2 regions of the Vibrio coralliirubri genome follow, and region 2 is predicted to be linked to the other one. Evidence: predicted binding sites of a transcription regulator. Region 2 holds the regulator's gene; the other holds the start of a gene.
What was found. The regulator CRP, encoded in region 2, controls carbon source genes, mostly activating them, when cyclic AMP is high. The targets are predictions, from matches to a motif close to TGTGANNNNNNTCACA.

Region 1: recB (exodeoxyribonuclease V subunit beta) is a predicted target of CRP. The motif match lies at 8,506-8,521, and genes of this name have one in related genera.

Annotation. Positions count from the first base shown of each region.
Region 1 is NZ_AP025470.1:2,872,886-2,888,359, reverse strand. Features, by position in the region: gene OCV20_RS13185 (GGGtGRT protein) at 45-1,034, opposite strand; gene OCV20_RS13180 (iron-sulfur cluster assembly scaffold protein) at 1,058-1,750, opposite strand; fluoride riboswitch at 1,945-2,029, opposite strand; gene OCV20_RS13175 (YebG family protein) at 2,185-2,478, opposite strand; gene OCV20_RS13170 (LysR family transcriptional regulator) at 2,567-3,463, opposite strand; gene OCV20_RS13165 (TDT family transporter) at 3,627-4,604, shown strand; gene recC (exodeoxyribonuclease V subunit gamma) at 4,732-8,208, shown strand; gene OCV20_RS13155 (hypothetical protein) at 8,215-8,376, shown strand; gene recB (exodeoxyribonuclease V subunit beta) at 8,637-12,311, shown strand; gene recD (exodeoxyribonuclease V subunit alpha) at 12,311-14,512, shown strand; gene OCV20_RS13140 (hypothetical protein) at 14,565-14,756, opposite strand; gene argA (amino-acid N-acetyltransferase) at 15,051-15,474, opposite strand, start outside.
Region 2 is NZ_AP025470.1:292,703-308,176, reverse strand. Features, by position in the region: gene tusB (sulfurtransferase complex subunit TusB) at 1-20, opposite strand, end outside; gene tusC (sulfurtransferase complex subunit TusC) at 29-385, opposite strand; gene tusD (sulfurtransferase complex subunit TusD) at 382-771, opposite strand; gene OCV20_RS01380 (helix-turn-helix transcriptional regulator) at 765-1,490, opposite strand; gene fkpA (FKBP-type peptidyl-prolyl cis-trans isomerase) at 1,696-2,472, opposite strand; gene OCV20_RS01370 (WD40 repeat domain-containing protein) at 2,604-3,581, shown strand; gene OCV20_RS01365 (SlyX family protein) at 3,587-3,814, shown strand; gene OCV20_RS01360 (isoaspartyl peptidase/L-asparaginase family protein) at 3,995-4,960, opposite strand; gene slyD (peptidylprolyl isomerase) at 5,178-5,768, opposite strand; gene OCV20_RS01350 (YheV family putative zinc ribbon protein) at 5,863-6,063, opposite strand; gene kefB (glutathione-regulated potassium-efflux system protein KefB) at 6,220-8,016, opposite strand; gene kefG (glutathione-regulated potassium-efflux system ancillary protein KefG) at 8,003-8,587, opposite strand; gene OCV20_RS01335 (ABC transporter ATP-binding protein) at 8,762-10,684, shown strand; gene OCV20_RS01330 (TIGR02444 family protein) at 10,681-11,151, shown strand; gene OCV20_RS01325 (hydrolase) at 11,358-12,350, shown strand; gene OCV20_RS01320 (YheU family protein) at 12,446-12,658, shown strand; gene OCV20_RS01315 (phosphoribulokinase) at 12,736-13,605, shown strand; gene crp (cAMP-activated global transcriptional regulator CRP) at 13,845-14,477, shown strand; gene OCV20_RS01305 (DUF1338 domain-containing protein) at 14,654-15,445, opposite strand.

The sequences.
Region 1 (15,474 bases), 1.1 Mb from region 2:
AACAGACACTACATAACAGGCAGGTTGTGGGGCTCATTTTACCGTTATGCGTTTTGAGATTCGCTCACAGCCACAGCCAGTGCAACCGTCGCACCGACCATTGGGTTGTTGCCCATGCCGATGAAGCCCATCATCGCTACGTGAGCAGGAACAGAAGAGCTACCTGCGAACTGCGCGTCAGCGTGCATTCTGCCCATGGTATCGGTCATGCCGTAAGACGCTGGACCTGCTGCTACGTTATCTGGGTGCAATGTTCGACCTGTACCGCCGCCTGAAGCAACTGAGAAGTATGGCAAACCTTGACGAGTACGTTCTGCTTTGTAGATACCCGCTACTGGGTGTTGGAAGCGAGTTGGGTTGGTTGAGTTACCCGTAATACTGACATCCACTTCTTCTCTGTGCATGATTGCTACACCTTCTCGTACATCATCAGCGCCGTAACACAAGATGTCGCCGCGAGGGCCTTGTGAGAAGCGGCGACGTTCTGTTTCAACAAGTTCACCGGTTTGGTAATCGTATTGAGTGCGCACGTAAGTGAAGCCGTTGATGCGAGAGATAAGATAAGCCGCATCTTTACCTAAACCATTTAAGATCACTTTCAATGGGTTTTGACGTGATTTGTTGACGTTTAGCGCAATTTTAATCGCACCTTCTGCTGCAGCAAAAGACTCGTGACCCGCAAGGAAGGCGAAGCAGTGGCTCTCTTCATTGAGAAGACGAGCGGCTAGCGCGCCATGTCCAATACCAACTTGGCGTTGTTCAGCAACACTGCCAGGTTTGGTGAATGCTTGAAGACCTTCACCAATAATGTTTGCCGCTTGTTCTGCGCTGGTGGCTTTACGAAATAGCGCCAGTGCTGAGCCAAGGATATAAGCGTCGGCAGCGCTTTCAAAAGCGATAGGTTGGGTGTCCATTACTAACGCTTTTGGATCAACGTTGTGGGCTTTACAGTATTGGTCAGCTTGCTCCAAAGAGTCGAAGTTCATTTCTGCCAATACGCGAGTTACTGATTCATTAAATTGAGTGTTCATCATATCTTTCCTCTAAATTGGCAAAATTACTGTTGGCGTGGGTTAATAGTGGTCACGGCTTCATCGAAGCGGCCATAGGTCCCTGTCGCAAGGTCGGCCGCTTCATTCGCTGGCACGCCTTGGTTAATCGCCTTCATCATTTTGCCGAGGTTGAGATATTCGTAGCCAATCACTTCGCTGTGATCATCAAGCGCTAGCTTGGTCACGTAACCTTCTGCAAGCTCTAGATAACGAACGCCTTTTGCCGCGGTTGAGTAACTGGTACCCACTTGGCTGCGCTGCGTTTGACCTAAGTCTTCTAATGCTGCGCCAATTTCTAGACCGCCTTCAGAGAAAGCTGATTGAGTTCGACCGTAAACAAATTGCAGGAAGATTTCACGCATGGCTACGTTAATAGCGTCACACACTAAGTCAGTATTTAGGGCTTCAAGAATGGTTCTTCCGGTGAGGATTTCTGCTGCCATCGCGGCTGATTGAGTCATGCCTGAACAACCAATAGTTTCGATTAGTGCTTCTTCGATGATGCCGTTTTTTACGTTCAGCGTTAGTTTTGCTGCACCTTGTTGTGGTGCACAAGTGCCGACGCCATGGCTTAAGCCAGAAATAGCGATGACATCTTTTGGACTAACCATAGCGCCTTCAACTGGAATTGGTGCTGAAGTGTGTAGATCACCCCTTTGAATAGGGCACATTGATTGAATTTCTGAAGAGTAGTGCATAATGTTTTCTCACTATTAGAGTCATTGAAGACCTAGGGCGTTGAGAAAACAGGACGTGTTGGAAGAGGTGCGGCTAATTCACTACAGATCTTGAGTATCGATAATCCAAAGGCGTCATGGAACTTGGTCTTAATAGACTAAGTCCATTTCAAAATGGAGGAATAGCGATACATCCAACAGTATTACCTGTTTTCGATTCTGTAGGAGTCATTAGCACTGTTCGGAAAGAACGGGCGGTTGAAGCAAAAGCTTAGGTGGAACCCCATCACCTGATGGCTATAGATTAGATCTTTATCACACTTTCATGCAAGCGAATGTTTAGAGCAATTTCGACTATAAACAAGCTTCATTATATTTCGATAAGTATAAAAAAACGCCAATAACGAACTCTGATTAGAGGCGTCATTGACGTTTTTTAGAAAGCGATCAGCTAGTTACGCTGCATCTTCTTCTGCGTCTTCAACAGCTTCAAGTTTCTTAGCTTTTTTCGGAGCTGGTTTACGCTTAGCACCTAATGCGTAAAGAACTTCTTCTTTGTTCTTCGCTAGGTACATTGCAAGTTCTTCTTGCTTGCCTTCATCTTCAACTAAATCGCTTTTGCCTAAAAGTTCAAAAAGCTCATCAGCCATATCCAGCATTTTGTCGTATGCGTCGGCTTCGGCTTTAGAGGTAAAAGTCATTTTCTCTTCTCCGTTGCGTTCCACCACGTACTTGACGATAACAGCCATGGTTAATCCTCTAAGTTTGATAAATTTTACTGGCTTTTTATACAGTTTCTGATGCTAAAAGTCCAGTTGGAGCCCTAACTATGCGGCCTCAATCTTGATGTGTAGCCCAGTCTTCACAATAACTCATGAAAGATTTCAGAAGCGGGCTCTGGTATTTGTCTTTGTGTACCAGCATCCAGAAACGTCGTTTCATGTCGAGTGGCACATCAAGCGCTTTTACTCGGCCTGAATCAATCGCTCGTTGTGCCGCCAATCGTGATAAACACGCGAATCCAAGATTGGCGGAAACTGAATTGATGATCGCCTCTGTGGTGTTGAGTTCAAAGGATTCATACCAATGTTCGATACGTGGCGCGACGGCTCGTAGGAAAAACTCACGAGTCCCTGAACCTGACTCACGTAAAATCCAATGGCTGTCTTCTAAATCGCTTAAAGTTACTTTTTCTTTTGCAACGAGAGGATGTTGATTACTCACAATAATACACATTTCATCGCTGCTAAACTGACTCGAAATGAGTTCAGGGTGTAATGTTTTTCCTTCAATTAGCGCGATATCAAGTTCATAATCCACCAACTTTTGACAGATCAGTGCACTGTTTGAAATGAACAAGCTTTGATCCTGATGTTGAGTTCGTTCGCGAAAGCCTGACAAAATAAACGGTGCGACCTGATTACCAATCGTGTCACTCGCGCCGACCTTTAGATTGCCACTTAAAGGCTGATCATCACGGAACAAAACATCAATACCAGCAGCTCGATGTAATATCTCATCCGCCAATGGAAGTAACTTATGTCCCTCTTGGTTGAGAATTAATCGGTTGTTTACCCGGTCAAATAGAGAGTGGCCGAGTTGCTTCTCCATTTCGCCTAATGCCATGCTGACAGCGGCCTTAGACAGAAACAGAGCCTCAGAGGCAGCAGTCAATGTCGAGTGCTGAGTAATAGTGACGAACACTTTGAGCTGTTTTATTGAAATATTAGCCATCAGATTCCTAGTTTAACTCTGCTGGTGAAAATGGGTTTTGTTCATTATTTGTGAACACTTGTTATATATAATTGGATATTGTTTAACGAAGTGCAAGCGTATTATGGCTTCAACAAGCTGATGAGTTCACAAGTTTTGTGAATTAAGTTTAAGAGAGGCTGACATGATTCAACGTATTAAATATAGATTAACAGGAGCTCCAACACCCATGGCAGGGTTAGGCCTAGCAATAGCAAGCTTAGGCTGGAGCTGGGAAAATGTTTTAGACTGCAACGGTTATGCTCAATGGTTTAGTGCCGCAATTGGTGGAGTATTACTCACAATTCTTGCTATCAAATTTTTAGTCCACGGCCACCTATTGCGTCAAGACCTTGCTCACCCAGTTGTAGGAAGTGTTGTACCAACATTTGCGATGGGGGTTATGGTAGTTTCAAGCTCAATTGGACACTTTTACCCACAAGCGGGCAATGCAATTTGGCTAGCGGCTGTCGTACTACACGTCGTGTTTTTAGTGAGTTTCTTTTACCACCGTGCAAAAGACTTTGAATTACACCACATGGTACCAAGTTGGTTCGTTCCACCTATCGGCATCGTAGTTGCTGATGTGGCTTTCTCTGGTGAACCTTCATTACAATGGATAGCAGACTCGGTTCTGTGGTTTGGTTTGGCATCTTATGTCGTCATGCTACCTATGATGATTTATCGCCTAATCTTTACTAATGAAGTTCCAGATGCAGCAAAACCAACTATTGCGGTAATGGCTGCCCCTGCAAGTGTTTCATTGGCTGGTTATTTAGCGGTGAGCCCTGAACCATCTCCAGTTATCATTGGTATGTTGTTTGGTATAGCGGTTCTGATGACATCGATAATCTACGTAGCGTTTCTAAAGCTTATGCGTTTACCATTTAGCCCTGGCTATGCAGCGTTCACTTTCCCACTTGTGATTAGCGCAACGGCATTATTTAAAACGGCTGACTGGATGGAGAGTGTTAATGTAGCTAGCGAGTATGTAGCGCAAGTGAATGGGTTGGCGGACATTGAGCTAATGATTGCAACGCTTGTCGTAAGCTATGTAGCGATTCGTTACTACATGAACTACAAACCACATCGTGTTCTAAGTTCGGTAAGCGGTAAATTGTAATCCGCATTAGTTCAAAAGATAAACGGACCTTAAGTTTTCAGTATTTCATAAGCTTATATTCCTAATCCAAACACGGCACTTATGCTAATCTGGCTTTATATTGTGGCAAGATTAGCGTGAGTGCACTTTGTTTACTGTTTACCATTCCAATAAAGTTGATACTTTAAAAATCCTTCTCGTTCACTTAATCAAAAGTGACCCTTTAGCCAATCCCTTCGAAAAAGAGCAGATCTTGGTTCAGAGCCCAGGTATGTCTCAATGGCTTAAGATGGAACTCGCCAAAGAGTTTGGCGTAGCAGCAAATATCGATTTCCCACTTCCAGCAACCTTCATTTGGGATATGTTTACCCAAGTGCTTCCTGATGTTCCTAAACGCAGTGCTTTTAACAAAGAAGCGATGACGTGGAAGCTGATGAGTTTGCTACCCGCTAAGCTTGACCACCCTGATTTTCTTCCTTTACAGCGCTATCTTGAAAACGACGAAGATGATTCGAAGTTGTACCAATTGGCAGAAAAAATTGCCGATATATTCGATGGCTACTTAGTGTATCGACCTGAATGGATGGCGATGTGGGAAGTGGGAGAGGCCGTTGCAGAACTTATCGATGAGGAAGGGCAGCAAGAGCACCCTTGGCAACCGATTTTGTGGCAAGCGCTCTATGATCAAACTCTGTCTCAAGGCCAATCTAAATACCACCGTGGCAACTTGTATCACGACTTCATTGAAGCGCTAGCTAATCAACAAGGTCAACTGCAGCACCTACCTAAACGCTTATTTGTGTTTGGTATTTCTTCGTTGCCTCCTCGTTATATGGACGCGTTGAAAGCGCTAGGTGAGCAGATTGATGTGCACTTGATGTTTACCAACCCTTGTCAGCATTACTGGGGCGATATTCGTGACCGTAAATACTTGGCGAGAGTCGAAGCACAGCGCCGCAAGCAGTTCGCTCTGGTTGATGGTTTACCTCAGCTTGAAGGCGAAGCCTCACCATTGAAAGATGGCATTGAAGCCAATATTGAAGACGAACTGCATACCAGCCAAGCCGTGGGTAATAGCTTACTGGCGTCTATGGGTAAATTAGGCAGGGATAACCTGTTCTTGCTATCTCAATCAGACAGCGAAGAACACGAATTCTTTATTGATGTTGAGAGAGACAGCCTGCTGCATCAGCTGCAAGCCGATATTCTCCAGCTCGAAGAACATCAAGACGACCACATCTTAGATTCCAGTAACCATAAGCAGGTGGTTGAACTGGGTGATCGCTCGTTGACGGTGCACGCTTGTCATAGTCCAATGCGTGAGGTTGAAGTCCTTCATGATCAGTTGTTGGCAATGTTTGATGTTGACCCGACACTGAAACCACGCGATATCATTGTGATGGTGTCTGACATTAATGCTTATAGCCCAGCGATTCAGGCGGTATTTGGTAATGCCCCGGGTGAGCGCTATATCCCTTACTCGATCTCTGATAGAACCGCAGACCAAGAAAGCCCAATTCTGACGGCATTCATGCAGTTGGTCGCGCTACCAAACACGCGCTGTTTAGCTTCTGAACTTCTAGAGTTATTAGAAATCCCAGCGATGATGGCACGCTTTGGTATTGATGAGTTTCAATTCGAGCAAGCCAAGCAATGGGTTGAAGAAGCGGGCATCCGTTGGGGTGTCGACTCTTCTACCGCAACGGAATTTGATCTACCTGCAACCGAGCAAAATACCTGGCTATTTGGTATTCAGCGTATGTTATTGGGCTATGCAATGTCGGATTCTGCTGGTTTGTTTGAGACCGAGCATTCTCCGATTGCCGCTTACAATGAAGTTCAGGGTATTAACGCCGAACTTGCTGGTAAATTAGCGCACTTTATCGATCGTATTGCCCATTACCGCCAACGCTTAACTGAAACACAATCTATCGATATGTGGCGTGAAACCTTGCTGCAAATGATTGATGACTTTTTTGCAGTGGAGCTAGAAGGTGAGGTGGTGCTTAAGTCGATTCGCGACGCGCTTTCTCAACTGAATGAACAGCTTGATGATGCCTTATACGAACAAAAGCTATCGCCAAGCATTATCTATCAGTACTTGAATAATAAACTGTCGGGTGCGCGTATCAGTCAGCGCTTCTTAGCGGGACAGGTTAACTTCTGTACTCTGATGCCGATGCGTTCTATCCCGTTCAAAACCGTTTGTCTGTTGGGCATGAATGATGGTGTTTACCCTCGTTCAATGCCGCCAGAAGGTTTTGACATGATGAACGGGCGCACACGACCTGGCGATCGTTCTCGTCGTGATGATGACCGCTATCTATTCTTAGAGGCGATGCTGTCGGCGCAAGAGTGTTTATACATCAGCTATGTCGGCCGTTCGATTCAAGATAATACCGAGCGAGTGCCGTCGGTGTTGGTTTCTGAATTGATAGAGTACTGCCAACAGAACTACTGCCTAAGTGAAGACCAAGCACTACCAAGTGACGATTCTGGTATCAACCTGACTCAAGCGATCAGCTTTGAGCACACCATGACACCGTTCAGCCCCGCTGCGTTTACTCAAGGTGATGCGAGCTATGTATTGAGTTATGCCAAAGAGTGGTTACCTGCGGCTAACCGTTCAGGTGAACGCAGTGGTGAGTTCAATCGCGCATTGGACGACTATTTGTTGGGTGCGACCTATCCATTGGAGCTCGATCTGGTTGAGCTACAGCGTTTCTGGCGCTTGCCAGTGCAATACTTCTTTAATCGCCGTCTAAAAGTAGTGTTTGAGCCGCCGCTTCCGGTAATGGAAGACGATGAGCCGTTCGTGCTTAATGGCTTAGAAAGCTTCCAGCTTAAAGATGCGCTGCTGCAAGTGTTACTAGACCACCCTGAAGGCGCAGACAAAGCCGTTCGATTGTTTGTCTCTGAGCAAAAAGCACAGGGCCGATTACCGGTCGGAGCTTTTGGTGATATCGAATTTGAAACCAACCGTGTTCAAGCGGAAGACTTAGCCAAAGAGATTCGATTTGTGAGCGGATCACCGCAACAAGATCTCGAAGTGAATATCGAGTTTGACGTGTTAGGCGAAGGTAAGCCTGTTCGCTTGATGGGGTGGTTAACTCAAAACTATCAGTCAGGTCTGGTGCGTTTCCGTAGCGGAAAAATACGCTCTCAAGATTATTTGGCTGCGTGGATTGATCATCTATCCTGCGCTGTTATGGGGCACGGAAAAACGACCCATATTATTGGCTATGACAGAAAAGAGGGCGTGGTTCATCAAACGCTACAACCTATCGGCGATGCGCAGCAAGCGAAGAGTATATTAGCTGAGTTAGTACGACTGTTTTATCAAGGCATGACAGCACCATTGCCTTACTTCCCGAAAACCGCATTAGCTGGTGTTGAAGCGGGCTTTAGCCGTGGTAAGTGGGTCGATGACGAAGAAAAGTCACTCAAGAAAATGGCCGATACCTTTAATGATAGCTTCGCCTTTACGGGCGAGGGCAGAGATACCTACATCTCACGAATTTGGCCTAAGTGGGATGATGAACTGGCTGCTCAATCACGTATGTACTCGACACTTGTGTTGCAGGCGGCAAGGTTGGCTGCAGCCGAGCTGGAAGATCAGGAGTAGGTGGCTGTGATCGACAAGATCAATAGCGAGTGCGCTGAATTAATGAAGAACGAAAGAGAGTCGCTGGTAAGCATTTGGGGTACTTGCTTTCAATGTGAATGGAATCAAGCTGAAGAGAAGCAAGGTACAGGAAATAAAGTGGCCGCCAGTAAATCATTATTAGTGTAGGGCGTTCGCTGTACGGCCACAGGTCAGAGGGACCATTATTCTGTGGTTCAAAGTAACGTCGTAAAGTACAAAACTCGTACGCGCTCCTGAACTCGTGGGCGCATAGTAGCGAGGCGATCCGAATTGATCCGTGAGAGAGATCGCACTAACTATTAACAAATTAGCGTAGGACGTAAATTGAATGACGTTTTCCACGCTAGGTCACATTTATAGCAATAGTCACATTTTTAACAGACTCATCTATCAAAAGGCAGTAAGGCATGACGACCACAAGCAGTGTTCAGGTAATCGCTCCAAAAACACTCGATACCATGACGTTTCCACTTCATGGCGCGCGTTTAATTGAAGCATCGGCGGGTACGGGTAAAACATTTACCATTGCTGGCTTGTACTTACGCTTACTGCTGGGTCACGGTACGGCTGCGCCGCAAGGTGATCTGACGGAAGCTACTCGGCACCATGAGCCACTGACCGTGGACCAAATCTTGGTTGTGACCTTTACTGAAGCGGCAACGGCTGAGTTACGAGATCGTATCCGTGCTCGAATCCATGACGCACGTATTGCGTTTGCACGTGGGCAAAGTGACGACCCAGTGATTGCGCCTTTGTTGCAAGCCATCGATGATCATGCTGGTGCGGCGAAAACTCTGCTTAACGCTGAAAGACAAATGGATGAGGCAGCGGTATACACCATTCACGGTTTCTGTCAGCGAATGTTGACCCAAAATGCTTTTGAATCAGGAAGCCGTTTTGATAATGAATTTGTGACCGATGAAAGCCACCTAAAAGCGCAAGTGGTTGCCGACTATTGGCGTAAACAGTTCTACCCGCTGCCCATTCAACTGGCTGGTGAGGTTCGTAATATTTGGGGCTCTCCCGCTTCGTTATTAGCAGACGTAAATCGTTATCTGACAGGATCTCCGCTGAAATTGACGGTCGATGCGATGTCGGGCGACCTGCAAACTCTACACAATCAAAACCTAGATAAAGTGAAGCAACTTAAAGCGCTGTGGTGTGAATCTGAAGCGGACTTTTTGGCTTTGATCTCTGGTTCAGATGTGAACAAGCGCAGCTACACCAAGAAGTCTTTACCGACTTGGTTAGAAGCGGTGACTGCATGGGCACAAAGCGACACTCATGATTACCAGTTTCCAGATAAATTAGAGAAGTTCTCACAAGCCACTCTAATTGAAAAAACACTAAAGGGCACCGCGCCTCAGCACGCGGTGTTTGAGGCGATTGAGGACTTCTTAAATTCTCCAGCAGATCTAAAAGCTCCGTTGCTGGCGCATGCGATTACCCATTGTCGAACTATGTTAGCCAAGGCGAAACAACAGAAGCAGTGGCTATCATTTGATGACTTGCTGACTCAGTTGTCGGCGTCGATTGATGTGGATGAGCAATCACTGCTGGTGGAGAGAATCCGCACCTTATACCCAGTGGCTATGATCGATGAATTCCAAGATACCGATCCGCTGCAATACAGTATTTTTAGCCGAATATATCTCGATAACCCGCAGTGTGGTCTGTTTATGATCGGTGACCCGAAGCAGGCTATCTACGGTTTCCGTGGCGCGGATATCTTTACCTACATTAAGGCAAGAAACCAAGTTAGTGCTCACTATACGTTAGGCACTAACTGGCGTTCGAGTGCTGATATGGTCAGCGCGGTAAACCAAGTGTTTATGAATTCAGATAGCCCGTTTATCTACGACCAAGACATTCCATTTCTGCCCGTCGCTGCCAGTCCATCGGCTGATAAACGTCAATGGGTAATGAACGGAGAAACTCAACACGCACTGACCTTTTGGCTACAAGAAGCAGAAGATAAGCCACTACCTAAAGGCGAATATCACAAGGCAATGGCAGAAGCGACGGCGAGTCAAATTCAAACCATTCTGGCCGCTTCTCAAAATCATCAAGTCTATTTTGATAACGGCAAAAAACAACATGCCGTGAATGCGGGTGATATTGCTGTTTTGGTTCGAACCGGTAGTGAAGCTCGCCTGATCAAGAACGCGCTATCGGAGCAAGGCATTGCGAGTGTGTATTTGTCCAACCGAGACAGTGTGTTTACCAGCTTGGTCGCGCAAGATATTCAACGCCTGCTACAAGCGGTGCTGACACCAGAAAACGATCGTGCATTGCGTGCCAGTTTAGCCTCCGAGTTGTTTGCTCTGGATGCGGCTTCATTGGATGAACTCAATAATGATGAGGTTGTGTGGGAAAACGTAGTTAACGAATTTCGAGAATATCGTAAGTTGTGGCTTCAGCGCGGCGTGCTGCCAATGCTTCGTAGCGTTATTAGCAAACGACATCTCGCTGAGCGCTTACTGGAAGAAGAAAATGGTGAGCGCTCACTCACTGATTTGATGCACATTGGCGAATTGCTACAACAAGCAAGGCAGGAACTCGACAGTGACTATGGCTTGCTGCGTTGGTTGGCAGAAGCGATTTCCGATGCTCAGAATGGTTTAGGTGGCAGTGAAGACGATATTCAACGCCTTGAATCAGAAAGAAACTTGGTTCAAATCGTTACCATTCATAAGTCGAAAGGCTTGGAATATGACCTGGTATTTTTGCCGTTTGTCGCGAGCTACCGTGAAGCGAGCGAAGGCAAGTTCTACGATCATGATTCAGATACTACCGTGCTTGATATTACTGGCAGCGACAGTGCCTTAGCACAAGCCGATAAAGAGCGATTGGCGGAAGACTTACGCTTGATTTATGTGGCGCTGACTCGTGCAGTATATGGATGTTTTATTGGTATGGCTCCTTTACGTAAAGGGCGTTCAACCAAAGAGCCAACTGGCGTTCACTTGAGTGCTATGGGCTATTTGGTTCAAAACGGACAAGAGCAAGGCATCGCCGAGTTGCATCAAGCTCTATCGGCTATTGAGGGTAAGAATTCCAGTGTGCTGTTAGCCGAAACACCTACCGCTCACGAACAAATTTTTGTGCAAACAGAGCAAGTGAGTGACGACTTACAGGCCAGTGAACTTAAGGCTTCAATTGACCGAGCTTGGCGTATTACCAGTTACTCGGGGCTTGTAAAGCAAGGCAGTCACGGTGCGAGCCATGACGCGACTATTGAGGTGTCTGGCTTTGATATTGACTCGGCGGATGAACAAGATGAGTCGGAATTGATTGAACCTGAACGTTCTATATTCACGTTCCCTCGCGGCGCTCGCCCGGGTACCTTCTTACACACCTTGTTTGAGGATGTTGAATTTACCGAGCCAGCAACCAGCGAACATAACACGCAAGTAATCACTCACTTATTAGAGTCGGAGCAATACGAACTAGAGTGGTTACCTGTGCTTCAACAACTGGTCGATACGGTGCTGAACACCGCGCTGGATGGTAAGAACTTAAAGCTAAGCGAGAAAGACTCAACGCAACGATTAGTCGAGATGGAGTTCTTGTTGCCGATCGAAGTGTTAGCCGCATCGGAATTGAATCAAACCATTCAGTATCACGATCCGCTATCAGCAAAAGCGGGTGACCTTGGTTTCCAAACCGTGCAAGGCATGTTGAAAGGCTTTATCGATTTGGTGTTCGAGCACCAAGGTAAATACTATGTCCTCGACTGGAAATCGAATCATTTAGGTGATGACGTTGCTGTCTACCATGGTGAAGCATTGAAATCGGCGATGGCCGACCACCGTTACGATCTGCAATATCAAATCTATGCGTTGGCATTGCATCGTTTCTTACGCAGTCGTGTTGCAGATTACAGTTATGAACAACATTTTGGTGGGGTTTATTACTTGTTTTTAAGAGGAATGGACGGCCAATCTCAACAAGGTATTTTCTCGGCTAAACCTACATTGGCTTTGCTCGATGAAATGGATCAATTGATTGACGGTAAAGTGATAGACAGACGTTCAGCACAATTGAATGACAATGAAACTGGACAGATGGGGCTTCTATAATGACAACGACGACTAATATGGAAACAGCGAACTCTGTAAAGCCAGTTTCACTTATTCCTGAACAGCTCATGGATGTACTCAAGTTCCTCGCGGATAAGGGCTCGATTCGTCAGTTGGATTATCAGTTTGCCCGTTTTATTACGCAGCAAGCGACGAGTCACCCTCAAGAGATCGGCTTTCTGGCTGGGGTGGTGAGCCATGAATTAGGCAAGGGGCACATTTGTACTCAGCTTATACAGCAGCATACGGTAGGCGCTGAACAAACGGCAGATCTAGCTCAGTTACTTGGTTTGTATGGTGAGACGGCATTGCAACTGAACCAGAAATTGTTAGGTATTGATTGGGCGACGGTTCTGCAATCGTCAAACTTAGTGGGTACGGCCAACGATTGTGTTAAGCCGCTAATGTTCGATGGGCAACGTGTCTATTTACAGCGTTATTGGAATTACGAAGTTGTGTTGGCTGAGACCTTAAACCGTTTAAGTAAGCCTGTAGAGTTCAATACTGAGCAGAAAAAAGCGCTAACCGAAACGTTGAATCAGCTTTTTGCACGTAGCTATCACTTTCTGTTTAACGCCTTAGCCAAGGCTGAAGCAAGCCATCACACCTCTCAGGTATTACGTCAACAATTGGTATGTGACCATCTTGATATTGTGAATGAGCAGGCTCTAGATTGGGGCGCAATCGACCAAGCGATTGTACAAGCTAAGCAAGTGACAGATTTAGATGTATTAGACGACTTGGTGCCGTTATCGGCATGTTTGAACTGGCAAAAAGTCGCAGCCGCGGTGGCACTGAGTCGTCGTTTTGCGGTGATTTCTGGTGGTCCGGGTACCGGTAAAACCACCACGGTAACCAAGTTATTGTCGGCTATGGTCGAGCAATCGCTCAGCCAAGGTAAAACACCGACGATTAAACTGGTGGCACCGACGGGTAAAGCAGCGGCGCGTTTAACCGAGTCGATTGGCAAAGCGATTGAACAGCTGCCATTAGCGCCTGAAGTAAAAGCCAACATACCAACAGAATCCAGTACGTTACACAGATTACTCGGCGCGATTCCTAACCGTGCTGAGTTTAGACATAACCGACGCAATCCACTTCACCTTGATATCTTGGTAGTGGATGAAGCTTCTATGGTTGATCTGTCGATGATGTATAAGCTGGTTGATGCACTTCCTGAGCACGCAAGGCTCATCTTATTGGGTGATAAAGACCAACTCGCTTCAGTAGAGGCAGGTGCTGTGCTCGGTGATATCTGTTCATTCAACTCTGCAGGGTACAGCACAGCGCAAGGCAATTTGATTGCGGAAATGACAGGTTTTGATGCGATAGCTAAACCAAGGCAAGACAAAGCTGGATCGGTGAATCCGCCTGCGATTGCAGATAGCTTGTGTATGCTGCAGAAGAGTTATCGTTTCGATGCGCGCTCAGGTATCGGGCAGCTGGCAAAAGCAATCAATAACGGCTCTGCGAATCAAGTAGACCAAGTGTTTGCCAAAGGTTTTGGCGATATCGAAAATCATCCTCTATCGAGCGATAGCTATAACTTGATGCTGCGTACCTTGGTTAATGAGTATGGTGCGTATCTCAATCGAATGAATGTGCCATTAGAAGAGTTAGAAACTCAAGAATCGAGAGCTAAATCGGTGCTCGATTTGTTCAGCCAATGCCGACTGTTGTGCTCTATTCGTGAGGGCGATTTTGGTGTTAATGGCCTCAACCACAGAATTGAAAGAGCGCTTGCCGCAAGGCGTTTAGTGAGTCCACACAATGATGAATTGTGGTATCACGGGCGACCAGTGATGGTAACGCGTAACGATCATGGTTTGGGTTTATATAATGGTGATATTGGTATCTGTATGCTTGAATCGGATTCAAACCAACCTGACGCAACTCCTCGTTTGAAGGTTTATTTTGAGTTGCCAGATGGCAGCGTGAAAGCGGTACTACCAAGCCGAGTACCTGAGCATGAAACGGCTTATGCGATGACAATTCATAAATCCCAAGGTAGTGAATTTGATTTGACCTTAATGATTCTGCCACCAGATTTCAGCCCGATCTTGACTCGAGAGCTTATCTACACGGGGATTACGCGTGCGAAGAAACGACTGATGATGTTCAGTGATACGAATGTATTGAAGCGTGGGATTAAGGTGAAAACAGAGCGAGTGAGTGGTTTAGGAAGTCGCTTAACCAACTAGAGATAATTGAGGCATATGTACAAAGCAACCATCCCTGGTTGCTTTGAGCGTGCTAGGAATCAGTACCTAAAAACGCTCGAGTAAACGATATGTGGTTTATCTTGTATTTTGCTTGGCAATTCAAAATAAACTCTTTTAGATTTTCGCTCACAGGGAACACGCAGTGTACGTCTAGCCCTTCTAAGAATTGGTTATCAGCCATATCCCAAAAACTTTGCAGCGAGTTACAAACAATGGTTCTCATATCAATGTTGCTCTTTTTGCTGTTTATATCAACGACCAGAGCATCAAGCGCCTGCTGATCGTTAACGGGTATAGCAATCCGTGCAGTAACCACTTCGATTCGCTCAAATGATTTGTGTCATAGGGCGTTCGAGGTGGTCATTCCAATAAAAACATTTGTTATTTTGTTAAAGCGACCAAATTCTAAACAATTTTGTTTGTGAGTTAAAGTGCATACCTAATAAATCTCATATAGAAAACGATTACATTTGCAATTATTTTTCCTTTGAAGTGAGATTTTAGTCCAAAACTTTGTTTACACATTTAACGCTAAGATTTTTGAGTTACGTTGATAGTTGTATAGGCCCTGTTTTTCCATCGGTAGCTCATCAACTCCAATCTCGTAAAACCCTTGTTCACGGAACCAATGCAGGCTATGTGTGGTTAAAACAAAAATTTGGTCGATATCACGAGACTTCGATTGATGACGCATATAGTCCAGTAATATTTGCCCGCGGTTGCCATCACGATAATCAGGATGGATAGCCACACAAGCCATCTCCGCCATATGATCTTCCGGGTATGCGTAAAGTGCAGCGCAACCAATAATCAGTCCGTCTTTTTCGATGATCGTAAAGCGGTGAATCTCTTGTTCCAATTGTTCTCTTGAGCGACGAACGAGAATGCCTTGTTCTTCCAAAGGACGAATAAGGTCAAATATGCCACCAATATCGTCAATC
Region 2 (15,474 bases):
GATTTTACGATATGAAACATAGCGTCCCCTAGAAAGTCAGTATCTGTTGGCACTGAGCTAACTTCTGCGTTAACTCGTCGGCTTCAACGGTGGTCACATCGATCAGTAGGTTGTCTGCTGAAAGACCAAACTGACTCAGACTACGCTGACACACATACACCTGTTCGATGTCGTACAGGTCCATAAGCTTGAATGCAGAGATGTAGTCACGCGATAGTGTTTCGTCGGGCTGCTGCGCTTTGAGAAGCTGTGTCACGCCATCGCCAACAAAGAACACGGCGATGTCTTCACTGTATGCGGACGCAGCAAGCAGGGCGTCTAATCCCTCTCTACCCGCAGCAGTTGTATGAGGAAAACTGTTAAATATAAAGGCTAATTTTCTCAAAACTGCACAACCCTATCTTGCGTTAGTAGCGCTTCCGATAAGCTCCCTAATCCGGCCTGAGTAAATCCAGTGGCTAGGTTAGAGGCACTTAGTTGATGTTGCTCTGCTTCTTCAGAGCTAATCACTCCGCGTCTTAGCGCAGCTGCCACACAGGTTTCAAGGCTAACATCGTGTTCATCAGCCAGCTTTTGCCAAGCTGAAGCTAAATCAAATTCATCGTTTGCAGGTACGGTAAGGTCTGAGCCGTTACTGACGCCATCTTGATAGAAGAACACACTGTGAAGTTTGTGGCCCTGTTTAATCAGAGCCACGGCAAACTGGTAGGCACTTCTTGCTGACTGTGAGCCATAGACAGGCCCATTCACTAGGAGTGTATAGCTTAGCAACCCTCTTCATCCTCTGTTTTACGTTGGCGGATGTATAGGTACACGGTGTGCTTAGAGATGTTCAGTCGCTCAGCAACGCGGTTGATCGCGTCTTTAATATCGAAAATACCTTTGTCGTACAGCTCCATCACGATCTGACGGTTCTTAGTATTGTTCGATACCGATTTGTCAGCGTTAATTTCTTCAATGGTGCGTTCAACCGTTTGGTCGACAAGTTCTTCAACGTCACTAGCGAAGTTAACCGATGATGCAGCTTCGTCTGCGTCTTGCGTAGGCATGAACGATTGCAATACTTGTGAGAATGGCGCGTCTAGGTTGACGTTAATACACAGCAGGCCAATCACTCGGTCTTCACCGTTGCGGATAGCAACCGTGATCGACTTCATCAACACTCCGCCTTTAGCGCGAGTGAAGTATGAACGTGAGAAGTTACGTTTAGAACCTTCAATATCTTTTAGCATCTTCAATGCAAGATCGGTGATCGGCGAGCCAACCTGACGACCTGTATTTTCGCCGTTAGCAATTTTAATCGCAGAAGTATTGAGGTCTTCTAAAGAGTGCAAAACGATTTCACAAAACGGACCAATAAGACTCGCAATACCGTCAACAACGGCCTCATAAGATCTTAGAATGATTTTATCGTGTTCACTGAATGGCATGACGTGGACTGATTCCATTTCAAGTAACACATCTGCATTGACTGTTTCTGTAGTAGTCACTTATTCCTTACCTTCGTGTGAAAAATCAACAAATTTATGTAAGTTTATCAGAAAATTTTAATTGCACACCTAGCTAACATTGCAACTAGTGATTTAGAACAAGTTTAAAAATCAAATACTCATCTTCAAATCATAAAAAAAGCCTAACTCAAAGTTAGGCTTTTTATTCAATCAACGTATTTTAGTACGAGGCTTTTAACCGATATTACTGTGCAGGAGCTGCTTCAGCGTTATCGATGTTTAGCAGTTCAACTTCGAATACTAGCGTTGAGTTAGCAGGGATAGTCGGTGTGTCTTGCTCACCGTATGCTAGCTCTGGCGGGATAACGAACTTGTACTTAGAACCAACTTGCATCAGTTGTACGCCTTCAGTCCAGCCTGGGATTACGCGGTTTAGTGGGAATGTTGCTGGTTCGCCACGATCGTAAGAGCTATCGAACTGAGTACCGTCTGTTAGCGTACCTTTGTAGTGTACTTGAACCGTATCAGTGTCTTTTGGAGAAGCACCTTCACCAGCAGTCATTACTTGGTAAAGTAGACCAGATTCAGTTTGCTTAACGCCTTCAGTTTTAGCGAACTCAGCGCGGAAATCATCACCGGCTTTCTTCACTTCTGCAGATTTTTCTGCCGCTTGTGCTTGCATCGTTTCAGCAACACGCTTGTCTAGAGCTTCAAGAGCTGCGCGAGTTTCTTCTTCGTTAAGTGCTGTTTTCTCTGCAAATACGTCTTCGATACCTTGAAGAACCATATCTTTGTCTAGGTTGATACCTAACTCGCTTGGCTTATCAATGCTTGTGCTTAGGTAGTTAGCGAAAGATACACCGATTGCGTAAGCCGCTTTGTCATCTTCTGTTTTAAAGTTTACTGCTTCAACTTTAACTTCTTCTACCTGTGGAGCTTCTGCCTTTGGTTCTTCTTTCTGACAACCAACTGCTAGCATAACCGTTGCGGCAAGCAGTGATACTTTTAAAACTGATTTCATTGAATTCTCCAATTAATGGCCAAGCCATTGGTTATTGTGCACAAATCTAATGATTAGATTGGTGTGAATACGTTAGTTATAACAATATACTAGTCATATGTCTTTCGACACAAACCGGATTATTAGATGTGATGCGAATATTTTTCCACTCATTGCTATGTACAATTGTCATCACCTTGTTAAATGGTTGCTTTTTCTTCCAAGATGATGAGCAGCGTTGGGAAATTGAACCCAATGGTGCCACCAGCTTTGCACTCAGCAGAGATGGACGCTTCGCCCTGCTCTACTCTCAGCAAAAGCAACTGCTCCTTTGGGACCTCGCCGAAGACCAAGAGTTAGCTCAGCTTGGCCCACAAGACCAGTTAGAAAACCAAGTATCGCGTATCCGTATCTCGGACAATGGCCGTTTTGCCATTACCGCGAGCCAAATGAACTTCGCCGTTTGGGACTTATCTTGGACTCAAGCACAAGGGCTATGGTCTATCTCCGATGGCTTGATTCGTGATGTCGATATCTCTAGCAATGGAGAAAAAGTACTGCTTGGCCTTTCTAATGGCAAAGCCATCTATGTGGACTTAGTCACCGGACGCCGTCTGGAGTTCCTCGCTCACCGAGAAAAAGTGAATTCCGTGTCCCTTTCATCCAATGGACGCTACGCCTTATCCGGTGGTAACGACTACAAAGCCTACCTTTGGGATACCGAGTCGGGCTTGGTATTGCGCACCTTTGAGCATGAACAAAGAGTAGTACGAGTCGCGCTACAACGCGATGGTGAACTGGCTTTTACCTCTGATGGCGGCAATCAAGCGATGATTTGGGATCTTGAAACGGGCGAACCTCAAGCGCAATTGCAAAGCTGGTCTCGACAGTTGATTTTCTCGAGTGCGCGTTTTTCTGATGACGGCAGCATGCTGGTGACGGGCACGCCATCCAGCCAAGTGAGTGTGTGGAATACTCAGGATGGCAAGCGAATTTCTCGCCACGATGCTGAGCCATTAAAAGATGCTCGCCCTCCTCGTGCGGTAGTGTATGATGCAGCCTTTGATGATAAGAACCGTGTGATATCGGGCACCTCTGCGGGCATTGCCCAAGCTTGGAATGTGGATTAAGAACGATGACAGAAAAGCGAGTTGAACAACTAGAAAGCCGCGTAAATGACCTAGAGTGTCAGCTAGCTTTCCAAGAACAGACCATTGAAGAACTCAATGAAGCGCTTAGCCAACAACAAATGTTAATCACGAGAATGCAAGATCAGATGAAGTTCGTGGTTGGCAAAGTGAAAAATATGGATGGCTCTAATCTAGCTGACGCATCAGAAGAGACGCCACCTCCACACTATTAAGTGCGGTTCAAAATAACCAATTAAATCTAACGACGCATATCGTTAGTTTCTCGTCCTCAATGTGTAAACACATTTCAGGACGGGACATAGAAAACTAAAAGGGCGACAGATACTTATCTGTCGCCCTTTTATTTATTTCATCTCAGTGAATAAGCTAAAGCCAATTAAGCCGATAGAAGCTTAATCATCCGCATAAATCTTCACTTCAACACGACCTTGAGTATCAACACTTGCACGATACATTCCTGAGCTGTTCATACCAAAATGAATATCGCCTTGGCCATCGATAGCGATCAAGCCGCCTTCTCCACCCATGGTTTTCAATTCACCTTGAATGATCGTTTCACAAGCGGTGTGCACATCTTCTTTCAGATAACGCATTCGTGCTGCGACATCACTGGCGACCATTTTACGTAGGAAGAACTCACCCATCCCGGTTGTTGAGACGGCAACGTTGCCATTTTCAGCGATGGTTCCTGCACCAATGATCGGAGAGTCACCCACACGACCGTATTTCTTATTGGTCACGCCACCGGTACTGGTTGCTGCTGCTAAGTTACCCGCTTGGTCTAATGCGACTGCACCGACCGTGCCGTACTTTTTGTCATCTGGGTATTTCTCAGCTTGCTGTTCATCATATTTCGCTTCAGACAGAGCAAAGATGCCTTTCTCTTTCATCGACTGAAGTTGATCATAGCGGCGCTCAGTAAAAAAGTAGTCTTGCTCGGTAAAGGTGTACTCATGCTCAAACGCAAACTTCTCGGCACCTTCACCAATCAACAACACATGGTCGCTTTTCAGCATCACATCACGCGCAAGCTCAATTGGGTTTTTGATATGGCGAACGCCTGCAATAGCACCTGCATCCATTTCGCGGCCATGCATCACAGAAGCGTCCATCTCAACAAATTCATCATGCGTTAAAACAGAGCCCTTACCGGCATTAAAGTGCGGGCTGTCTTCCATCACCTTGACTGACGCAACCACCGCGTCCAGAGCATCACCACCCGATTGCAATATTTGATAACCAGCCAAAACCGATTTTTCCAAAGCCTCGGTAATACCCGCTTTTAATTCATCGCTCATTTGCTCGCGCAAGATGGTTCCTGCACCACCATGAATGGCAATTGAAAAAGGCTGTGACATACAAACTCTCCACTGACGTCGTCTTATAATGTTGTGCTATCAATACCACATCCATGGTTCGATGTCTGATAACGAAAACCAAACTTTTACGAATGCTTAGATTTGCGGACACTTAGTTTGGTAGAGAAAAGCGAGGTCAAAAAGCTAAACTCCTAAACGCAAAAAGCCTCCACAAGGGAGGCTTTCAAGATTCTTAAACTAAACCGTTAATTCGGTATTAGTGAGAACCACAGCTACCGCCGCCGCAGCAGCCGTCTTTTTTCTCTTCACCGTGGTCATGGCCTTCGCCACCACAGCAACCGCCTTCGTGGTCATGATCGTGGTCGTGACCGCCACAGCCGCCTTCTTGGTGTACGTGACCGTGTTGAACTTCTTCTTCAGTCGCTTCACGAACCGCTACAACTTCAACGTCAAACGTTAGAGTTTGGCCAGCTAGCATGTGGTTACCATCAACAACAACTTCGTCTCCATCTACTTCAGTAACTTCTACTGGGATTGGACCTTGGTCAGTATCCGCTAGGAAACGCATGCCAACTTCGATTTGCTCAACACCTTGGAATACGTCAGCAGGAACACGTTGAACTAGTGCGTCGTTGTGTTCGCCGTATGCGTCTTCTGGAGTAACAGTTGCAGAGAACTTGTCGCCAGCTACTTTGCCTTCAAGCTCTTTTTCAAGACCTGTAATTAGGTTGTTGTGACCGTGAAGGTAATCTAGTGGAGCTTCTGCAGTTGATTGGTCAACTACTACGCCATCTTCAAGTTTCACTTGATATGCAACACTAACTACTACGTTCTTTTCAATTTTCATGAGAGCTCCAAGGAGGTTTGGACTAAGCTCGAACAGTTGAGCTTAGGAAAAATTCTGTACCGGGATATTATGGGGATCAATTAACGAAACTCAATCATTCTGGCTTAAAAATACCGATCATTTCTTGATTCGCGTGTTCAGATTTCTCTACAGTTTTCGGTTTACGCTGTTCTGAGAAGTCACAATCGACACATTCCACCAGCTCGATATTGTTTTCAATCCACCAACGGAGTGTGTCTTGAGTGTTGCAACTTGGGCAGCTTGCCCCTGCGATAAAGCGTTTTTTCTGTTTCACGTTCATATCCTTTACTACTCTGGATTCGCGGTTCTTCCCACTCACTTTATTGAGAAGTTAAGCAGAGACCGCGTTTATTATTAGATTGGTTCTTTAGTCTGTTATTTCTATACCCAAGCTCTTTTTCTAAGCTCAAGCATGAGTTATCACTTCAAGCTACTGCCAATAGTTTCGAGATTGGTGATCGTTTTCCATCTCGTGTCCAAAGATCTCCTCAAGCTCTTTACGAGCCTCTTTCGCTCTTTGGGCTAACTCAGCATCTTCGTTATGCTGAGGCAGCAACTCTTTCAGCATACCATTATCCAACTTTCTAAAGTGTGCTTCTGCTCGCTTCGCTTTATATGGATGCATGCCAAGTTCAGTCAATGTTTGACGACCTAAATCCAGTGCCCCAAGGAAGGTTTCACGAGAGTAGTTACTCACACCGTGGTTAAGTAATTGATACGCTTCAACACGGCTTCGAGCACGCGCTAAGATCTTTAAGCGTGGGAAGTGCTGCTTACATAAATCGACAGTTTTCATGATTTCATCGGGAGAGTCAGTACACAGCACAATCGCTTCTGCTTTATCAGCACCGGCTGCGCGTAACAGCTCGAGGTGAGTCGAGTCTCCGTAAAATACCTTGTAGCCAAACTTTCTAAGGATATGGATTTGGCTGGCATCACTCTCCAGAACGGTGATACGAATCTTATTCGCGTACATCAAGCGGCCAATGATCTGACCGAAGCGACCAAAGCCAGCAATGATCACTCGAGGGCTGCGATCGACTACATCCGAAGACATCGCACTTTCGCTGATTTGGTTCAGCTGACGAGCAAAGAATCGGTCTTGCAGCTTAAGCATCAATGGCGTAGTCACCATAGACAGGCTCACTACTACCAGTAAGAACGATACTTGCTCGCCACTTAAGATGCCTTGAGCACTCGCCGCAGTAAAAATAACGAAAGCGAACTCACCACCTTGGCTGAGAATCATCGCCATACGGCTACGTGCTTTTGCCTGAGTGCCAAAAATACGAGCCAGCGCGTACAGCACTAAGCCTTTCAACACCACAAGAGCCAATACAGCAATCAGTATCGCGAATGGGCTTTCTGCCAATAAACCTAGGTTTACCGCCATACCAACCGAGATAAAGAACAGACCAAGCAATAACCCTTTGAATGGGTCAATCGCAATTTCAAGCTCGTGTCGATATTCACTTTCAGCCAGAAGTACGCCCGCAAGGAAGGTACCTAATGCCATCGATAAGCCAATCTGTTGCATGATCACAGCAATACCAATCACAAGTAACAGCGCCGCGACGGTGAACAACTCGCGTACGCCACTCATCACTACGTATCGGAACAGTGGTCTCAACAAGAAGTGGCCACCGACCAGCAGACCAATCACGCCACCCAACATCCATAACATGTCAGCCCAACTACCGCCGGTATTACCCGCAAGTAGAGGCAACATTGCTAGCATTGGAATAACAGCGATATCTTGGAAAAGCAGTACTGCAAAGCCCGACTGCCCTGCTTCTTTGCCGCCGAGCTCTCGCTCTTCAATAACACGCAAGGCAATCGCAGTCGAAGACAGCGCCAAACCCATACCTATCACGAGACTGGTTTGCCAGGTTAATCCAAATAGACAGGCGATGGCGGTAATAATTAGAGTGGTGATCAGCACTTGCGCGCCGCCCAATCCGAGAATGGGGGCTCGCATCTGCCACAATTTTTTCGGGTTAAGTTCGAGACCAATCAGGAAGAGCAGTAGTACCACCCCGAATTCGGAGAAGTGCAGAATCGCCTCTACATCACTGATTAGGCCAAGCCCCCATGGGCCAATTGCCACACCCGCTAATAAATAACCGAGTACCGAGCCCAAACCGGCGCGCTGTGCGATAGGAACCGCAACCACAGCAGCCGCTAAAAATATAACGCTACTTTGTAGAAAATCATTAGTCAGAGCCATCATCTGCTCCTATATCTTGTAGCGGGTCTCGCAACCAATTTCGATACGCTTCGGCGTGTTGGTAACGCGTCATATCGGTGACATTTCGTGCCCAGTGTAAAACCAAAGGGGATATCCAGTTCATCTGACACAAAGCAGCGGTGAGCTCGAATGGCTGCAAGATCTCTTGTAATGGATATTTATTATAGCCTGCGGCACCAAACGCCTCTTCTTTACCACCGGTAGTAATCACACTGCGCCAGTGTTTGCCTTTAAGCGCGCTCTGCTCACCAAACGCAAAACCTTTGCCTAACACGCGATCAAACCACTCTTTTAACAATGAAGGGCAGGAATACATAAACAGAGGATGCTGAAACACGATCACATCGTACTGAAGGAGCAATTCATGCTCATAAGGCACATCGATAAAGAAGTCAGGGTAGATGGCGTAGAGATCATGAACTTTGACATGACCGAGCGACTCTACCTTCTTAACCATCATCTGATTAGCAATAGAGGTTTGCGGCTCTGGGTGCGCGTAGATGATCAACACCTTTGGCACGACTTTGTCTGTCGAGGGAGTATTACTCATTCCTTTGAAACATTCCTTTGAGGGCTAAACGGTGGCAAGGCCACAAGAATTTAAGCAAAAGTTATTAATATGTTATTGGCATCATAACGCAAATTGCATTGTGATCGACTTTTATCTGGTTTCAGCCTACTATGCAGGCGTCTGTTCACCTCTAATTTCTATGCTATTTCAATTATGATTACTTTCTCTGATATTCAATTGCTACGCGGCGGTAAGCCACTCCTCGACCAAGCATCTGCGACTTTTCACCCTGGCGACAAGATCGGTTTGGTTGGTAAAAACGGCTGTGGTAAATCTACGCTATTCGCCTTAATTAAGGACGAACTGTCGATTGATGCTGGCTCATTCAGCAAACCTGCCCATTGGGAAATGGCTTGGGTTGCTCAAGAAACACCTGCATTAGAAAGAACAGCAATTGAATACGTGATTGATGGCGACCGTGAATATCGCGGCCTTGAAGATCAACTAGAGAAAGCTGAACAAGCCGACAACGGCACATTGGTAGCAGAGATCCACGGCAAGATTGAAACCATTGGTGGTTACAGCATCAAGGCACGTGCTGCCGAGTTACTGGACGGCCTAGGCTTTAGCCAAGAACAAATGACATGGAACCTGACTCAATTCTCAGGTGGTTGGCGTATGCGTTTGAACCTAGCGCAAGCTCTACTGTGTCGCAGTGACCTATTGCTACTCGATGAACCTACCAACCACTTGGATTTAGACGCAGTAATGTGGCTAGAACGTTGGTTACAAAGCTACCCTGGCACACTAGTACTTATCTCGCACGATAGAGACTTCTTAGACCCTATCGTCAACCGTATCGTGCACGTTGAAAATCAACAGCTCAATGAGTACACGGGTAACTACTCATCGTTCGAAACCCAACGAGCGCAAAAACTGATTCTGCAACAAGCGATGTACCAAAAGCAGCAGAAACAGATGTCTCACATGCAGAGCTACATTGACCGTTTCCGTTACAAAGCGTCAAAGGCTCGCCAAGCGCAAAGCCGTATTAAAGCGTTAGAGAAAATGGAACAAGTGCTACCTGCTCAGTTTGATAACCCATTCAGCTTTGAATTTAGAGAACCAGACGCGCTACCAAATCCAATCATGATGATGGACGAAGTATCAGCGGGCTATGATGACAATCTGATTCTAGAGAAGATTCGCTTGAATCTAGTACCGGGTAGCCGTATTGGTCTACTTGGTCGAAATGGTGCTGGTAAATCAACACTGATTAAACTGCTTTCTGGCGAACTGAAACAGCAAGGCGGTGAACTGAGTTATTCGCAAGGCGTTAAGATTGGTTACTTTGCACAGCACCAATTAGAGACTCTGCACCCTGAAGAAACACCGCTGCAACATATGATGCAGATCGCCCCTAAACACACCGAGCAACAACTGCGTGATTACCTAGGTAGCTTCGGTTTCCAAGGTGAAAAAGCGCTCGATAAAGTGGCACCCTTCTCTGGTGGTGAAAAAGCGCGTTTAGTATTAGCACTACTGGTATGGCAAAAACCAAACCTGTTGCTACTCGATGAACCAACCAACCACTTGGATCTTGACATGCGTCAGGCGCTGACTTTTGCCCTGCAGACGTTTGAAGGCGCAATGGTTATCGTATCGCACGACCGTTACCTACTGCGTGCGACTACCGATGATTTATACCTTGTACACGACCGCCAAGTAGCACCGTTTGATGGTGACTTAAGCGATTACTACAAGTGGCTAACCGAACAGCAGAAAGTTGAGCGCAAAGAAGCACAAGCATTGGCACCAGCCAAAGACGGCGCTAACAGTGCAGCAGCAAAAAAAGAGCAGAAACGCAAAGAAGCCGAGTTCCGTAAACTGACGGCACCACTTCGTAAAAAGCTCACTCAATTTGAAAAGCAGATGGATAAATTAACGCAGGCTCTTGAAGAAGCCGAGCAAGAATTATCCGACACATCACTGTATGAAGCTGAAAATAAGGCTAAACTGAATAAAGTACTCGCTCTCCAAGCGAGCAGTAAGTCACAGCTAGAAGAAGTTGAAATGGATTGGATGTCCACTCAAGAAGAGCTTGAGCAGATGGAACAGGATATGGATAGCTTATGAGCCCAGAGCACGCCCCAATATCACTAACACTGGAACGACTATGGCAATTTAGCCTTCAGTATTACAGTGTGCGCGGTGTAAAGGATGCGTGCCTAGCTTTGCAAAACCAGTTTCACGGCAACGTCAATCTACTGCTGCTTCTCAAATGGCTTGATGAGCAGCAATTGTCTTTTGCTGAAGAAGAGTGGCACAAGGTTCAACAGTGCTTGAGCCGCTCTGAAACCCTGCTTCATAGTTATAGAGAGCTGCGTAAACATCTCAAAGCGCACGTTGTCGACTCACTATACCGTGAAGCCTTGCAGTTTGAGTTACAGCTTGAGAAGCAACAACAATCCGATCTTGTCGACTGTATTAACTCCCTACAACTGTACGCTAATCAGCAATCACCGCTCGCTTTTCAGTACTGTCGTTTATTAGGGGCAGAAAACCTCTACGACGCTTTTTCTGAACCAGCACCACAGCCCTAGCTCGTTCTCTTTCCTTTTTATTCCATCAAGATCCAAGCTTAACTTTGATATTATTCAACCGGTTACCCATAGCCTGTTTTTGTATCTCGTATAAGTGAAAGCCTTGCGCTTATGCCGAGAATCAACCAAGCTCAAATAAAAACGTGGGCGTTCTGTTACAAATACGACATTTACCAAAGCCCATAAAAGAAGCATGGATCGTTTTTATGACAATATTTACCGCAGCCGCTGGTCTCTCTAATCCGCACTTACAAACCTTAGTGCCACGGTTTATTAGAAAGCAGGCGCTGTTTCATCCTCACTGGCAAACCTTAGAAACACCCGATGGTGACTTTCTTGATCTTGCTTGGAGCGAATCACCAGACGGTGACACCTCAAATAATAATGATCGCAGTAGCAAGCCGATATTCGTTCTATTCCACGGTCTAGAAGGCAGCTTTGAGAGCCCTTACGCCAATGGATTAATGAATGCGTTTGCTAAAGATGGTTGGCTCTCAGTGATGATGCACTTCAGAGGCTGCAGCGGAAAACCCAATCGCCTGGCTCGCGCTTACCATTCAGGGGAAGTCGAAGATGCACGCTTTTTCCTAAGACACCTGCACGCCCAGTTTCCGAATAACCCTAAGGTTGCGGTTGGCATCTCTTTAGGTGGAAACATGCTGGCGAACTATTTGGCTGAGTACGCAGACGACCCATTGCTGTCGGCGGCGACCATCGTATCAGCTCCTTTTGACTTAGCGTGTTGCTCTAGTCGCATTGAGCGCGGTTTCTCCAAACTCTATAAGAAGTACCTGCTCAACTCTCTAAAATCGAATGCGCTAAAAAAGGTTAACCTGCTACAGGAAAAACTTGGCATCACCGCTGAAGCCATCAAGAACATCACCAAACTGTATGAGTTTGATGAACGAATCACTGCGCCTCTGCACGGCTTCAAAAATGCCCAAGATTATTATGCGCAATGTTCTGCGCTGCCTAAGCTCAATAAGATCAAACTACCGACTCAGATCATTCATGCCAAAGACGACCCTTTCATGACCGATGATGTGATCCCAAAGTTCGTTCTGCCCGATAACATCGACTATCGACTGTTTCAAAAAGGCGGCCATGTGGGGTTTATTACTGGCAACACACTCAAGCCAAGGTTTTGGTTAGAAGAAGCCTTGCCTGCCTACTATGAAAGTATCCAAGATTCGGCATAATGACCGAGCCTTAGTAAATAGAAGCAAAACATTACTAAGCACACGTATTTCTACATCAATAAACCTATTTATGAACATAAAAGAGAGAAGTATTTATGATCATCCCATGGCAAGACATTGCACCAGAGACACTGGAAAACCTCATCAAAGAGTTCGTGCTGCGTGAAGGCACAGACTACGGCGACGTAGAGGTTTCACTGCAAAACAAGATTGACCAAGTGAAACATCAATTAGCTTCAGGAGAAGTCAGCATTGTGTTTTCTGAGCTCCATGAAACCGTTGATATTCAGGTCACAAAACGCTTCTAAGCTGCGCTCATAAAGGAGCCGTGTTATAGTGGTAAACGATTGCTAACAAGTAAGTTACTCAAAAGACAAGGGTTGTCATGTCCGCTAAACATCCAATTATTGCGGTGACGGGTTCATCTGGAGCCGGCACCACCACCACCTCAGAAGCCTTCCGTAAAATGTTCAATATGATGGACGTGAAGGCTGCTTGGGTTGAAGGGGATAGTTTCCATCGTTTCACTCGCCCAGAGATGGATGTCGAGATCCGTAAAGCGCGCGAGCAAGGTAAGCACATCAGCTACTTTGGTCCACAAGCCAACGATTTTGGTGCGCTAGAAGAGTTCTTCCGTAAATATGGTAACGAAGGCACAGGTAAAGTACGAAGCTACCTGCACACCTTCGATGAAGCCGTGCCTTACAATCAAATGCCGGGCACCTTCACGCCATGGCAAGAGATCCCTGAAAATTCCGATGTGATGTTTTACGAAGGCCTGCACGGCGGTGTGGTTGATGGCGACATTAACGTTTCTCAACACGTCGATTTGCTGATCGGCATGGTACCTATCGTAAACCTAGAGTGGATTCAAAAATTCGTTCGTGACACCCGCGATCGTGGCCACTCACGCGAAGCCGTAATGGACTCCATTGTTCGTTCAATGGATGATTATCTTAACTACATTACCCCGCAATTTTCGCGCACTCACATCAACTTTCAGCGTGTTCCAACCGTAGATACATCGAACCCACTCAACGCCAAAGGGATTCCAAGTTTAGACGAAAGCTTCGTAGTTATACGTTTGCGTGGCATCAAAAACGTCGATTTCCCCTACCTTCTGGCTATGATTGATGGCTCGTTTATGTCTCGTCATAACACGCTAGTGGTGCCAGGCGGCAAGATGAGTTTTGCTATGGAGCTCATTGTGAGGCCAATCCTGCAACAACTCATCGAAACCGGAAAAATAGGTTAACAAAACGACATTCTGGTTGATTACTTTTCATACCGTGATCATGTGCACAATTTTGCGTAAAAAATCGTAGCTTGGTCACGATTAAAATCAAGAAATAGTACCTGAAAAAGGATACTATTCTTAAACGAAACACAAGATAGCTTGCAGCACTCAACGAGTGCTCTTATCCTACAAGTCAATCCAGGCTTAGCTAAAATACGGAAAGCGGCAAGCATACCCTGCAGAGGAAGTGAGATATTATGGTTCTAGGTAAACCTCAAACCGATCCAACATTAGAGTGGTTCCTTTCACACTGTCATATTCATAAGTACCCTTCAAAAAGTACTTTGATTCATGCTGGTGAAAAGGCAGAAACCTTGTACTACATCGTTAAAGGTTCTGTGGCAGTTCTTATCAAAGACGAAGAAGGTAAGGAAATGATTCTTTCTTACCTAAACCAAGGCGACTTCATCGGTGAGCTTGGCTTGTTCGAAGAAGACCAAGAGCGTACAGCTTGGGTTCGTGCTAAATCTCCTTGTGAAGTAGCTGAGATTTCTTTCAAGAAATTCCGTCAACTTATCCAAGTGAACCCAGATATCCTAATGCGCCTTTCAGCGCAAATGGCAAACCGTCTACAAGTAACTAGCCAAAAGGTTGGTGACTTAGCGTTCCTTGACGTAACAGGTCGTATCGCTCAAACGCTACTAAACCTAGCGAAACAGCCAGATGCAATGACTCACCCTGACGGCATGCAAATCAAGATCACTCGTCAAGAGATTGGCCAGATTGTTGGTTGTTCTCGTGAGACAGTAGGTCGTATCTTGAAGATGCTAGAAGAGCAGAACCTAATTTCTGCACACGGTAAAACTATCGTGGTATACGGCACTCGTTAATCTCGATTAACTGAGCCAAAAATTTGAAAGCCACCAAATGCGAATTTGGTGGCTTTTTTGTTTTCTGAAGATCTATAGAGCAGATGCGAGAAGAACTCACAAAATCCTATTTGTAAACTTCTTCGAAGCGAAGCGTACTCGAATCTCTAGGGTAAAGTCCGTTCTGGTATCTTTCTTTAACCGTTGGTGCTCTCAAAGATTTTATCAGCTGATGCTGCAACAAAACCAGTGTAAAGCTCACCGTTGGCCATCGCATAACGCTTAGCGAACTCATAGAAGCCGCCAGGAATCATCTCATTGCCTTCAACAAATGAAACTGGGACTTTGTCTGCCATTGTTGATGATTGCTCTAATAAGACCTCTGGAGAGCCTTTAACCTGACCGCCAGATGCATTGATCGTGAAGCCCGACTCGCTCAAGTAGTCATTCACGGCCTGCACTTCATCGAAGTTATTTAGCTGATTCACACTCACCGTAAAGTGGTTAGCACCATATCCATGAGCCGCGAGCCAAGACGCGTATTCGCTCTCTTTTGCGAGCACTTGGAAATCAGCGAAGCTCAAACCCCAAAGACGACCGCCAAACAAGAATTCATGACCTTGAAGCTTACTTGCGTCCACTTGCTCAACCAACTTAGCAACGATCTGTTGCAAGTCACTTGAACACTCTTCTACCTTCAACTCACTAATGAACACTTTTGGTTGTTTTGGATCTGGGTGCTCGTAATGTTTAGCCACTAACTTCTTGCTCTCAAACAAGTAGTCGCCACACGCCTTGTAGCCTAATTCAAGGAAAGGCTTCGCTAGTGTTTCAATACCCAAAGGAGCAACATTGAAAGTTCGCAGTGCAATGTGATCATTAATCAGCGCTTCGTCTTCTTTCAGCAAGTGATGCACTTTCTCAGCCGATGGACAAAGCCTGTGAATGTAATCGTCCCAAAGTGATTTAAAGAGTAGATCGGGCGTCATGGTGACTCCTTGTCAGAGGTTCTAGCAAG